Regions from separate parts of the Arthrobacter sp. S2(2024) genome, predicted to be linked through region 4. Evidence: riboswitches for the same ligand, from Rfam matches in the RefSeq annotation. Region 4 holds a riboswitch; each other region holds the start of a gene.
The links. A riboswitch is a leader RNA that binds a small molecule or an ion and turns the genes downstream of it on or off. The one in region 4 is predicted to bind thiamine pyrophosphate.
Positions count from the first base shown of each region.

Region 1: linked by a shared signal. The riboswitch ahead of thiC (phosphomethylpyrimidine synthase ThiC) and the one ahead of thiD (bifunctional hydroxymethylpyrimidine kinase/phosphomethylpyrimidine kinase) in region 4 are both predicted to bind thiamine pyrophosphate.
Region 2: linked by a shared signal. The riboswitch ahead of VLA65_RS18145 (ECF transporter S component) and the one ahead of thiD (bifunctional hydroxymethylpyrimidine kinase/phosphomethylpyrimidine kinase) in region 4 are both predicted to bind thiamine pyrophosphate.
Region 3: linked by a shared signal. The riboswitch ahead of thiO (glycine oxidase ThiO) and the one ahead of thiD (bifunctional hydroxymethylpyrimidine kinase/phosphomethylpyrimidine kinase) in region 4 are both predicted to bind thiamine pyrophosphate.

Region 1 is NZ_JAYKZI010000002.1:17,574-20,777, reverse strand. Features, by position in the region: gene thiC (phosphomethylpyrimidine synthase ThiC) at 1-1,218, opposite strand, end outside; TPP riboswitch at 1,214-1,321, opposite strand; gene VLA65_RS03760 (amidohydrolase family protein) at 1,399-2,493, shown strand; gene VLA65_RS03755 (VOC family protein) at 2,572-3,204, shown strand, end outside.
Region 2 is NZ_JAYKZI010000012.1:56,219-59,422, reverse strand. Features, by position in the region: gene VLA65_RS18155 (DUF4235 domain-containing protein) at 1-104, opposite strand, end outside; gene VLA65_RS18150 (NUDIX hydrolase) at 156-884, opposite strand; TPP riboswitch at 1,101-1,237, shown strand; gene VLA65_RS18145 (ECF transporter S component) at 1,312-1,941, shown strand; gene VLA65_RS18140 (ABC transporter ATP-binding protein) at 1,941-3,204, shown strand, end outside.
Region 3 is NZ_JAYKZI010000002.1:363,151-366,354, forward strand. Features, by position in the region: gene thiO (glycine oxidase ThiO) at 1-1,305, opposite strand, end outside; gene thiS (sulfur carrier protein ThiS) at 1-1, opposite strand, end outside; TPP riboswitch at 1,297-1,416, opposite strand; gene thiE (thiamine phosphate synthase) at 1,443-2,132, shown strand; gene VLA65_RS05325 (RNB domain-containing ribonuclease) at 2,170-3,204, shown strand, end outside.
Region 4 is NZ_JAYKZI010000023.1:20,766-23,969, reverse strand. Features, by position in the region: gene thiD (bifunctional hydroxymethylpyrimidine kinase/phosphomethylpyrimidine kinase) at 421-1,941, opposite strand; TPP riboswitch at 1,933-2,029, opposite strand; gene VLA65_RS21310 (Rne/Rng family ribonuclease) at 2,174-3,204, opposite strand, start outside.

The DNA.
Region 1 (3,204 bases), on a different contig from region 4:
CTCCACGTTCTCCCGCACCAAGTGGAACGGGATGTGTCCGGGGCCTTCGACCATGACCTGCACGTCGTACTGCCACGCGCGCTTCGTGAGCTCGGCCAAGGTGTCCAGCTCGGCGAACTGCGCGGCGTCGTTCGCGTCCGCCGTCGCGCCCGGGCGCAGTCCATCACCCAGCGAGAACGCGACGTCGTACTTGGCGAAGATTTCGCAGAGCTCGTCGAAGTGGGTGTAGAGGAAGTTTTCCTCGTGGTGGGCCAGGCACCAGCCCGCCATGATGGAGCCGCCACGGGAAACGATGCCCGTCACGCGGTTCGCGGTGAGCGGCACGTACCGCAGCAACACGCCGGCGTGGATGGTCATGTAGTCCACGCCCTGCTCGCACTGCTCAATGACGGTGTCGCGGAAGATTTCCCACGTGAGCTTGTTGGCTTCGCCGTTGACCTTCTCGAGGGCCTGGTAGATGGGTACCGTGCCGATCGGTACGGGGGAGTTACGAATGATCCATTCGCGGGTGGTGTGGATGTCATCGCCCGTGGACAGGTCCATGACGGTGTCGGCGCCCCATTGCGTTGCCCACTGCAACTTGTCCACTTCTTCGGCGATGGAGCTGGTGACGGCCGAGTTGCCGATATTGGCGTTGATCTTCACCAGGAACGCCTTGCCGATGATCATCGGTTCGGATTCGGGGTGGTTGATGTTGTTGGGGATGATGGCCCGGCCGGCAGCGACCTCGCTGCGGACGAGTTCCACATCGCAGTTTTCGCGAAGTGCCACGAACTGCATTTCGGGCGTGACGATGCCCTGTTTCGCGTAATGCATCTGTGTCACGGTCTTGCCGTCGACGGCGCGGCGGGGCACCGGCTGAGCCCCCTTCCACTCCGCGGAGGCGGCGCCGCGGCGGACGGCAGACTTGCCGTCGTCGAGCAGGTTCCGTTCGCGGCCGCTGTAGGCCTCAGTGTCGCCGCGGGCTTCGATCCACTCGCTGCGGAATGGTTCGAGGCCCACTACGGGATCACTCCCGGGTCCGGCGGTCCGGTACACCTGGAACGGGGCGTTGGCCTCGCCGTTGGGGGACGGTTCGAGGGCGATTTCCGTCACTGGAACCCGGATTCCCGTGTCGGCATCCTCCAGGAACGCGAGGGAATGCGACTTGAGGGATTGGGTCACATCGTGGTCCGATCCCTTTTGGGTAGGGCTCAGCTGTGTTTCTTTGGTGCTCAAAGGATTACTCACTTCCTTCGCCGGCATTACCCGGACAGGTTCAACGGTCGCAGGCTGCATCAGCCCGATCTCAGCCCTTGCAAGGGCCCCCGTGTGGTCGTAGACGAAGCTACCACAGCTGCCAGCGCTTGTGACAGATGTGACCGCGCCGGCGAAGCTCCCGGGAACTAGGGTGGAATCATGGCGGAAATCATCGAATTCAGCGGCGCCGTCCTCACCGGGCCGGAGGAGGAACGGCGCGGCCTCTGGTCGGTCGACGGACGGCTGACCTTCGTCCGGCCACTTGCGAAGCCCGACGTCGTCCTGGACGGTTGGGTGCTTCCCGGCCTGGTCGACGCGCATTGCCACGTTGGCTTGGGCAAGGGCGGAGCTGTCGACGAGGAGACTGCCCGCCTGCAGGCGACTGCGGACCGGAATGCCGGGACCCTCTTGATCCGCGATGCCGGATCCGCAAGCGACACGCGCTGGCTGCAACGCCGGGCGGACATGCCGAGGATCATCCGCGCGGGCAGGCACATCGCGAGGCAACGGCGGTACATCCCCGGGCTGGCCGAAGAGGTGGAGCCGGAGGATCTGATGGAGGCAGTCCGCAAGCAGGCGCGGTCCGGAGACGGCTGGGTCAAGATCGTGGGGGACTGGATCGACCGCTCCGCCGGGGATCTCGGCCCGTCCTTTCCGGCCGCCGTCGTCAAGGACGCCGTCGCGGCCGCACACGACGAGGGGGCGCGGGTGACCGCCCATTGCTTCGCCGAAGGGACAATCGATGACATGCTCGACGCCGGGATCGACTGCATCGAGCACGCCACCGGATTGTTGCCCCACCACATTCCCCGGCTGCTGGACCAGGATGTGCCGATTGTCCCCACGCTCATCAACATTGCGACGTTTCCGGACATCGCGAAGCAGGCTGAAACCAAATTTCCGCGCTACGCCGCCCACATGATCGCGTTGTGGGAGGGCCGGCATGAGCGGGTCCTTGAGGCGTTCGACGCCGGAGTGCGGGTGTACGCCGGAACCGACGCCGGAAGCGTCATCAAACACGGCCGGATCGGCGAGGAGATCCTGGAACTCCAGCGGGCGGGTCTTCCGGCGGCCGCAGCCCTCGATGCTGCCTGCTGGTCCGCCCGTGAGTGGTTGGGTGCCGACGGCATCAGCGAAGGCGCCAGCGCAGACGTCGTGCTCTACGCAAAGGATCCCCGAGCGTCCCTTGAGATCGTGCTGCAGCCACGATGCACCGTTCTGAGGGGACACATTTCAGGAAGCGCCGGGCATTAGGAATAAATTGAAGCTTCAAGTAATTTAGATACGTAGAGGTTGCCGAAGGGCGGCGCCACAAAAAGCCGGGAGTTTCACATGACCATCACATCCAGCCAGGATCTCCTTCCTGCCGAACTCACCATGGGCACTGTCATGCTCAAAGTGGGGGACATGAAGCTCATGGGCGACTACTACCAGCGGGCGCTGGGGCTGGACGTTGTCGCCGAACAGGACGGCGGGCTCTACTTCGGCCGGCTAGGCAAGCCGTTGGTGCACCTCGCGCCGGCCGCTGGTCTCCAGATCCCGGGCCGCGGAGAGGCCGGACTCTTCCACACGGCGCTGCTTTTCGAGGATCAGCCCTCGCTCGCCGCAACTGTTGCCTCCGCCGCGCAGTACGAACCCCACGCCTTCGTCGGCAGTGCCGACCACTTGGTCAGCGAAGCCTTCTACTTCACCGACCCGGAGGGCAACGGCATCGAACTCTACTACGACAAGCCCCGTGAAGGCTGGGAGTGGAACGGCAGCTCGGTCGTGATGGACAGCTTGCCGCTCCCGCCGCAGCGCTACCTCCAGCAGTACCTGAGTGAAGCGGCCGTGACGGGCCAGCATGGGGCGGGCGCCGGCGTCGGGCACGTCCACCTCCAGGTGGGCGACGTGAAGACCGCCCATGATTTCTACGTCGACACCCTCGGCTTCGAGCAGACCGCCGGCTGGCACGGGCAGGCCCTG
Region 2 (3,204 bases), on a different contig from region 4:
TTCTTGCCGGTGGACTTTTCCCACAGCGCATTGACGAGCTTGGTGCCGACAAAGCCAGCGCCGATGCTCACGCCGGTGCCGAGCAGTTTGATGAGGAGGTTCATTCCGGGACTCCTTGCGGGTGGAAACAGGACCGTCCCCAGCCTAACCCCACTTCAGGGCAGTTCCGGAGCAACGGATGGAGCTTGGCGCCTCTGCCGGAAGAACTCCTCCAAGGCCCCGGGCTTTGGACGGACAGGCACGATGTCACGGTCCTCGCCCAGTATCGCTTCCACTGTGCCGAGGGCGAGGAGCTCATCCAGCAGCGCCAGCGTGGGCGGCATGAGCTTGAGTGTTCCGGCGACTTCGGCGTCCAGGATTCCGCGGACGGGCATCCACAAGGACGACGACGCTTCCGTGGTCTGGTGCCTTGGCTCGGCACCGGAAACCGGGCAGGCAAGGTAGAAGTACGTGTCGAAGCGCTTGGGCTGGTCCTGCGGAGTGACCCAGTTGGCCCACGGGCGGAGGGTGGCGGCGTCAAGCTTCAGCCCGGCCTCTTCGAACACCTCACGCTGCGCGGCCGCCAGCACCCGGCCGGCGTTGAACCTGGCGGAGGCAGGCTCGACGGCGATGCTGCTCCGGTGCCATGCAGCGGCGTGCTGCTCGACGACGTCGTCCGCGAAGTCCCAGCCGGAGCTGTCCACCTGGTCCACCCGGCCCCCGGGGAAGACCACCATGCCCGCGGCGAAATCCATCGTGGAAACCCGGTGCTGGACGAACACCTCCAAAGCCTGCGCCGCACCTTCAGAGCCCCCGGGAACCGCGGCATCCCGGACCAGGATCACGCTTGCGGCGAGCCTCGGTTCCGCCACCGTGGTGCTGTTCGCTTCGCCATTGCCTGCCAAGACCGCTCCTTTGCCCGCTCTGCCGCGTCACATTCTGCTGGATCATTGTCCCAGTTTCTGCGGCCGCCCGCGCCATTCCGGGCCGGCCTGCGCTCACCCGGCGAGTGATCCAGCAGAATCCGTCGTCCCCGCGTGTTTGTGACCGTTCCGCGGACGCCAACACAGCGCCCGCAACCCCGCCAAGGTGTAAACTGAACCACGCCCAAAAGGGTGGATTGATAACGACAGGGGAGCGCCGCCGTCGGGCACGCAGCAATGCGGCACGGAGGACGGGCGCTGAGAGTGCGGACAGCCGCAGACCCTCGAACCTGATCCGGCTAGTACCGGCGCAAGGGAGTCGAGTTCTCATAGTGTCCGGACCGGCGCGGCGGAAGCCGCTCGCAGGCAACCGCGAACACTTTCCCCTCCTGTTCCTCAGGAGGACAAAATGACTGGTATTTCTGCAAGGCCGGGCCTCACCAAGCCTGGTTACAACTGGCGCGTCGTGGACATCGTCGTGGCGGCACTCATCTCGATCGCCGGTGGCGTGATCTTCTGGGCATGGGACCAGATGGCTTTGGTTGCCACGCCTATGTCCGCCGGCTACCCGCCCCTGAGCGGCCTGATCGCCGGCGGCTGGATGATTCCGGCCGTGCTGGGCATGCTCATCGTCCGCAAGCCCGGTGCGGCAATTTTCTGCGAAACAGTGGCCGCCACGAGCGAGCTCATCATGGGTTCCCAGTACGGCACCACGGTGCTGATCTCGGGCCTGCTCCAGGGCTTGGGGGCGGAACTCATTTTCCTGGCCTTCATGTACAAGAAGTTCAACCTGCCGGTGTCCCTGCTGGCCGGTGCCGGTGCGGGCCTGTTCTGCGGCCTGAACGACTCCTTCCTGCCGTGGGGCTGGAACATCGCCTACGAACCGGTCGACAAGCTCGCGTACATCGTGTTCTGCACGATCTCCGGGGCCGTCATTGCCGGTGCCCTGTCCTGGATCGCTACCCGCGGCCTGGCCAGGACCGGTGTCCTGAGCGCGTTCGCGTCACGCAAGGCCGCCTCGGAGCCCGTCTTTTCCTGATGCCCAGTCCTGATTCCGGCACCTCTGCCGTGGTGCGACCCGCCGCCATTTCCGCGCAGGGCTGGGGCTGGCGGCACGCCGGCCGCACCACGCAGGCCATCCACGCCCTGGACCTGGACATCCGTCCGGGCGAGCGCGTCCTGCTGCTTGGCCCCTCGGGCGCAGGCAAGTCGACGTTCCTCCATGCCCTGGCGGGCGTGCTGGGCGAGGAAGGCGACGACGCCGACGAGACCGGCTCGTTGCTGGTGGACGGCGTTTCCCCGAAGGCCCAGCGGGGCCGTGCCGGACTCATGCAACAGGACCCCGAAACCCAGGTGGTGCTTTCCCGCCTGGGCGACGACGTTGCATTCGGCGCCGAGAACCTTTGCGTGCCGCGGGACGAGATTTGGAAGCGGGTCCATGAAGCGCTCGACGACGTCGGGCTGCTGCGGAGTGCCGGTGGCAGTGCCAGCGGCAACTTTTCGCTCGACCACCCGACGTCGGCCCTCTCGGGCGGGCAGAAACAGCGCCTTGCGCTCGCCGGCATACTGGCAATGCGGCCCGGCTTGATCCTCCTGGACGAGCCGACCGCCAACCTTGACCCGGCCGGCGTCTTGGAAGTGCGCGATGCCGTGGGCCGCTGCCTGGACAAGACCGGCGCCACCTTGGTGGTGGTGGAACACCGGGTATCGGTCTGGAAAGACCTCGTGGACCGGATTGTGGTGCTTCAGCCGGGCAGTTCCTCCTCGGGAGGTTCGACGCCGGCGGTGCTTCTGGACGGTGACCCGAACACGGTTCTGGCGCAAGCAAGGGACATGCTCACTGCTGCGGGCGTCTGGGTGCCTGGTTACGTGCCGGCCACCCGCCCACGTTCGGGAACAGGCGCCGGACCGGCGGCCGACTCCGGAGCGGGGAGCTCCCGGAAGGGGGGCGAGTTGCTGCTCGCCACCCAGGAGCTTGCGGTGTCCCGCGAACGGACACGGCGCCGGGGGTTCAAAACGATCGCCCCGCGTCCTGTGCAGTCCGGACTCGACGCCGAAGTGTTTGCCGGACGGGCACTGACAATCACCGGTCCCAATGGCGCCGGAAAATCGACCTTCGCTTTGACCCTCGCGGGGCTGTTGGCGCCGATATCCGGGGCGGTGACTGCCGCCGTCGGGCTCAGCGACGGCGCGGGCCCCGACCCGTTCAAGTGGAAGGCCCAGCAGCTGATCTCCCGCATCGGGACTGTGTTCCAAGAGCCCGAGCACCAGTTCGTCACCGGCCGCGTCCTCGATGAGCTCA
Region 3 (3,204 bases), on a different contig from region 4:
TGCGTGGTCCTTCAGAAGGGGATTTAAGGTATCGGCGGATGGGCCGTCTGCGGAAGCCCTTGCTGCTGAGTGCGGGCGGGAGAAGCGGTCCGGGCGGAATTTGTTCCACCGGGGATCGGCGGTGCCATCCATGAGTCCAACGCAGATTTTCGCCGCTGCCGGAGTGAGGAGCACGCCATGGCGGAAGAAGCCGCTGGCCACGATGAGGCCGGGCACGGTTCCTTCCCGACCTTCGACGCGGCCCAGCAGCGGTGCGTTGTCCGGGGTGCCCGGACGGGCCCGGGCAGTTGCTTCGAGGAGTTCCAGCTCGGCAACGGCCGGAACCAATACCTGGGCGTCGCGGAGCAATTGGTAGACGCCGCCGGCTGACACCGGGTTGGCCGATCCCCCGGACGACGACAATCCGTCCTCACGTTGCGTCGCGCCGATCACGACGGTCCCGTCATCGCGGGGAACGATGTAGACGGGCACTCCGCGCACCATTCCCCGGACCGTGGCGGTGACCAGCGGTTGCAGGTGGTCCGGGACGCGCAGCCGCAGTATGTCGCCGTAGACGGGACGCAACGGGAGCGACAATCCATCCGGCAGTCCTTTCACGCGGGCGGCATCGAGTCCGTTGGCTACCACCGTTTCCGTGGCAAGCACATTGATGCCTGAGCCGAGCACGGCCCCGACGGCGCGCCCGTCCTCCTCCCACAGGAGGCCCGCCGCAGTGTCCCGGACCGCGAAACCGCCTTCGGCCCCCGGAATCCAACTGGAGCTACCGGGCTCGTGGTCTGCCAAAGCGCCTAGAATCGCGGCCGAAAGCCGGCGAGGATCCACTTGGTGGTCGCCCGGGATGTCGAAGGCACAGGAAATCTGCGGGCTCAAGAGCGGCTCACGCTCCCGTGCTTCGCGCAACGGCACGGATTCCACCACCAGGCCATGGGCCAGCTGGACGTCCCGAAGATCGGCGAGCGCCCGGCGGTCCGCTGCGTCCGCACCCACGGCGAGGGTCGGCGTCGTCCGGTAACCCGTGCTGCGTCCGGTTCGTGAGCCGGTCACATTGTGTTCGAAGTCCGGCCACAACGCCGACGATTCGAGCATGAGCTCCAGGAGGTCCTCTTCCTGGTAGTGCAGTTCACTGACTGGTGCCAACATCCCCGCCGCCGCGAAAGTAGCGCCGCTGGCCGGCGCGGGATCGATCAGGGCAACCGAGCGGCCCGACCTTCGGGCTTCCCACGCGATGCCCAGGCCAATGACGCCGCCCCCGATCACCGCCACGTCTGCACGCAGGGGCCCGTGCTGGGTGTTTACTTCGTCCATGGAGTCCTTCCCTACGCCGGTACTAGCCGGATCAGGTCAAGCGGTCGGCGCTGAAGCCCTCTCAGCCGCGCGGCGATTGTGACTGCCGCCGCGGCTCCCGCGGTACCAGCCCAGTTTAGAGGAACTACTCTGTTTCCATGACCCCGCACGATGTCCACACCACCGCCCGCCTGTACCTCTGCACCGACGCCCGCAAGCAACAGGGTGATTTTGAGCAGTTTGTCGATGCCGCATTCGAAGGCGGCGTGGACATCATCCAGCTGCGCGACAAGACCATTGAAGCGGCCGAGGAACTGGAACTCCTGGAGATCCTGCAATCCGTGGCGCAGCGTCACGGGCGCCTCTGGGCAGTCAACGACCGCGCGGACGTAGCGTCCCTCGCCGGCGCACCGGTGTTCCATATCGGCCAAAAGGACATTTCGCTGCGCTCGGCCCGGAAGCTGCTCCACGACCCCACCATCATCGGCCTCTCCACGCACACGCCGGAGCAGATTGACGCAGCCATCGCCGCGTCGCCTGGCCGCAGCGGCTTGGACTACTTCTGCGTCGGGCCTGTGTGGGCCACGCCCACCAAGCCTGGACGCTCCGCCGTCGGGCTCGATCTGGTGAAGTACGCTGCCAATGCGGTGAAGCAGGCAGACGAAGAGACCGTCGGCGGCGTAGTGCTTCCTTGGTTTGCGATCGGCGGCATCGATCTCAGCAACGTGGAAGACGTAGTGAGGGCCGGCGCCAGCCGCATTGTTGTGGTCCGCGCCATCACCGAGGCCGGGGATCCGACGGCGGCAGCCCAGGCACTCCTGGCCGCACTGGACGCAGCGGCGGCCTAGCGAGACGCCGGGAGATTTTGGAGTTACCCTGACTTTCGTGTCACATCAGCGCATAGCCCCGAACGTCTCTGAAACGTCGAACCAGCTCGCGGAAGCACTGGCGGCGCTTCGGACCGAACTCGAGCTGCCCGCGGGTTATCCCGCTGAAGCACTGCGCGACGCGGAGGCCGCGGTTTCAAGACACAGGCTGCCGGCGCAGGACCTCACGGACGTTCCGTTCATCACGATCGACCCGGCCTCTTCCACGGATCTCGACCAGGCCCTCTTCATTGAGCGGTCCGGGAATGGTTACAGGGTTCTCTACGCCATCTCCGATGTGCCCTCCTTTGTGCCACCGGGAGGAGCGCTCGACGCCGAGACCCGCCACCGGGGACAGACGTACTATGCGCCGGACGGCCGCATACCGCTGCACCCCGAGATCATCAGCGAGCACGCCGGAAGCCTGCTGGCGGGCCAGGACTGCGGAGCGTTCGTGTGGGACTTCGAACTCGATGCCGAAGCAGAGTTCCGCACCGTCTCAGTTCGCCGGGCAAGCGTACGCAGCCGCGCCAAGCTCAACTACAAGGGCGTCCAGTCCGCGATCGATTCCGGGACAGCTGATCCCGTCCTGCAGTTGCTCAAGGAGGTCGGGCTCAAACGGGTGGAACTCGAACGCCGCCGCGGCGGAGCGAGCCTGAACATGCCTGAACAAGAAATCGTCCAACTGCCCGACGGCGGGGGGTACAGGATCGTCGCAGCTCCCTCGCTGCCCGTCGAGGACTGGAACGCCCAGATTTCGCTCATGACCGGGATGGCGGCGGCCCAGCTGATGCTAGACGGCAAGGTTGGAATCCTGCGCACCATGCCCGCTCCCGATGAGCGCTCGCTGCTCCATTTCAAACGGCAGGCCGGGGCGCTCGGCAAGCCTTGGACCGAGGGGACCAGCTACGGCGAGTACCTGCGGACCCTCGACGGCAAAGACCCCCGGCAATTGGCCATTCTCCATTCCGCGGGGCTGCTTTTCCGGGGCGCCGGCTACACGCCTTTCGACGGCGAAGTACCGGGCAGCGTCATGCAGTCAGCCATCGGCGCA
Region 4 (3,204 bases):
TTGGGCACTCACTTCTCTCGACGTTTATTACTAAATTTGCGTGCGGAACCCCGATCCAAAAACGGGCCTGGTTCACGCTGTGCCTCAACGCCGTGGACTCCGGTACGGAATCCATGAGTCATCCCTCGAATAGTTCTAAATGAAAGGTCAGTTCCAAATGAACGGTTTCTAGGGGCATAACCCAAGTGTTGGCGTAAGCACCGAAGATCTAGATTACGCTAGTTTCGCCTTCGGCTGCAAATGAGGCCAGGTCCGGAGGCTGCCACGTGATGGCTGCCACAGACTGGCTATGCCGCCATCCGGTACCGTGCCCGTCCACCTTACCCTGCCGGCCGCGAAAAGCTCGGATCCTCACGCCGACACGCTGCAACGCCTGCGGGGGCAGGCCGCGTTCCGGTGCCTCCTCCCCGGAAGACCGGCTCAGCCGTGCAACCTTGGAGCATCGAAGAACGCCGTTTCATAGCGGCAGGATTGGGCAAACGCCTCCATCATCGCTGTGCACTCCGCGGGCGACGCAACCTGCGCGGCGGCATCCGTGATGCCGATCGCCTTGCGGGTGGCCTCCGCGAACGCCTCGTCCGCGTAGGTGCGCAGCCAATCCGCATAGGGGTGCTCGTCCGATGCTCCGGCCTCGACAAACCCATGGTGGAGCCGCTGTCCCACCTCGGCGTACAACCAGTAGCAAGGCAACACGGCAGCAACCAGCACCGCATAGCTTCCCGACGCCGATGCCGCCAGCAAGTGGTCCACGTAGGCCTTGGTGACCGGGCCCAGCTCTCCGCTCACCTGGCGTCCACTGAGCCAATTCCGGTGCAGCTCGGATTCGACTTCAAGGCACATCTGCGAGCCGCGGGCCCAGAACAGCTGTTCGGTTTCACTCGGAGCGAGGGCGCTTGCCCGTGCCAGGACCCTGGAATAGCCGTTGAGATAGATGGCATCCTGGGACAGGTAGTAGCTGAACTGCGCTTCACTGAGACCACCGGATTGCAAGTGCTGGATGAAGTCCAAGCCATAAATGGCTGCCAGTTCCGTTTGGGCGGCGTCCCACATCCGGACGGCGAAGTCCCCCGGTTGAAGGGCCTGCTGGAGCGCGTGGAAATGATGGATCGGCCCGTTGCCCTTCCCTACTTCCAGCACCTCGGACCGGGTCAGCGCCTCCTGGAGCCAGGGCTTGACGACACGCAAAGCAGACTCCCAATCGCCGAGCCGCGCCTTGGCCGTCGCCATCGCCGACGACAGGGAACATCCCGTCCCATGGCTATTGCGGGTCTCCACCCGTTGGCCGGCGAATTCCACCACGTCCTGGCTCAGGACTCCCCCGGTATTGACCAGGGCATCGGGGCAGCCGGCTCCCTGCAGATGGCCCCCCTTCACCAGGACGGTGTTTCCGCAGCTAGCGGCCAGGCGCTTGCCTTGCTCCAACGCCGATGCCCAATCAGTGGCAACAGGCTCGCCAAGCAGCATGGCCAATTCCGGAAGGTTGGGGGTCACCAGGTCTGCGAGGGGCAGCAGTTCCCGCAGTGCGGTTTCAGCGGACTCCGCGAGGAGCCTGTCGCCACTGGTCGCGATCATCACCGGATCCAGGACGACGACGGCGGGGCGCGCCTCGCCAAGCCAGCGGCGGACTTCGTGGATGACCGCCGCGTCCCCGAGCATGCCGATCTTGACGGCATCAACCGTGATGTCGTCGCTAATGGCGTCCAATTGCTGGCGCAGGAACTCCACGGGAGGCACATGGACGCCAGTGACGCCCTGTGTGTTTTGTACAGTGAGCGCCGTGATGACGGCCATGCCGTAGCCGCCGTTGGCTGCAATGCTCTTCAGGTCTGCCTGGATCCCGGCACCACCTGAGGGGTCCGAGCCGGCGATGCTGAGGACCCTGGGTATGGGGCGCTGGATGGCCTTGAGCGGGTAGACAGATGATTGCGCCGAAACAGTCATGCGAGACATCCCTTCGCCGGTGCTAACCGGACAGGTTCAACGGGTCTGGTCTCAGCCGGCTCGGTGCGCGGCACCCCGTGTCAGTCCCCTAGCTTAACCCTGATCACGCCTCGCCCGCTGAAATCGCCCTTTGCAACCGGACTGCCAGGGTCGGCGGATTGGCCCACAACGCCGAAACCCCGGCGGTTTCCACAGGAGCGGAAACGGCCGGGGCTTAGGCACGGTACTACGTTCAGAGTTCGGACTTCGGCACACCGACGCCGAGGATGATCGGTTCCGCTGCCGCCGTCGGCTTCGTCGGGGCGGCGTCTGCCGCCTTGGCCTCGTGCGCGGCCCCACCGGAAGCAGCCGCGGCAACCTCGTGGTGCTCCACGTTGGTGGCGTTGGCGGCACCCTGGGCCCGGCTGGCGCTACGGTTGCGTCGGCCTCGGCGTCCACGCGAACCCGAGTCCGGGGATTCACCGCTTGCAACGGCTGCGGGGGCCTCTGCGGGGGTTTCCTTGGCTGACGTTGACGTCGTGGCGGTGTCCGGAGCTTCTCCGAGGCCTGCGAATGCCTGTGCCAATAGGTCCAGGCTCATGGCAGGTGTGCCACTTGCAGCCTCCTCTTCGTGGTGGACGAAAGGCAACGCAACTTCCTCGCCGCCGAATCGCAGCACAGGCTTCGAACGTTCCTCGCCACTCGAAGCAGCGGCCGGAGCCTGGACCGGGGCCGCTGGGGCCTGGACCGGGGTTACTTCCGCTGCGTGCCCGTCGGCGAGCAATTCCGCCGCGTGGTGGAGCTCGTCGTCGTGCAGGTGGGCAGCGTGGGCTGCAGCCGCGATGGTGGCAAGGGCTGCGCGGGTGGCTGCCTGCCGGTTCGGGTCGGTGGATTCCACAGTGTGGACCGGCACCGAAGGGGTGACGGGCAGTTCAGTGGTCCCCGGCCCCGTGCCGCGGCCGCGGCGACGCTTGCGCTGCTCGGGGCGGACGGCTGGCTGTGACTCCGTGCGCGGGTGGTGGTGTTCAGCTGCCACGACGTTGGCCCGACGGTGCTCCACGGGCTCGTCGTGCGTGACGATTCCGCGCCCTGCGCACGTCTCGCACTGCTCGCCGAAGACCTCCAGCAGGCCGGTGCCCATGCGCTTGCGGGTCATCTGGACCAATCCAAGCGAGGTCACCTCGGCGACCTGGTGCTTGGTACGGTCCCGGCCGAGGCACTCGACCAGGCGGCGCAACACGAGATCGCGGTTGGATTCCAGGACCATGTCGATGAAGTCGATGA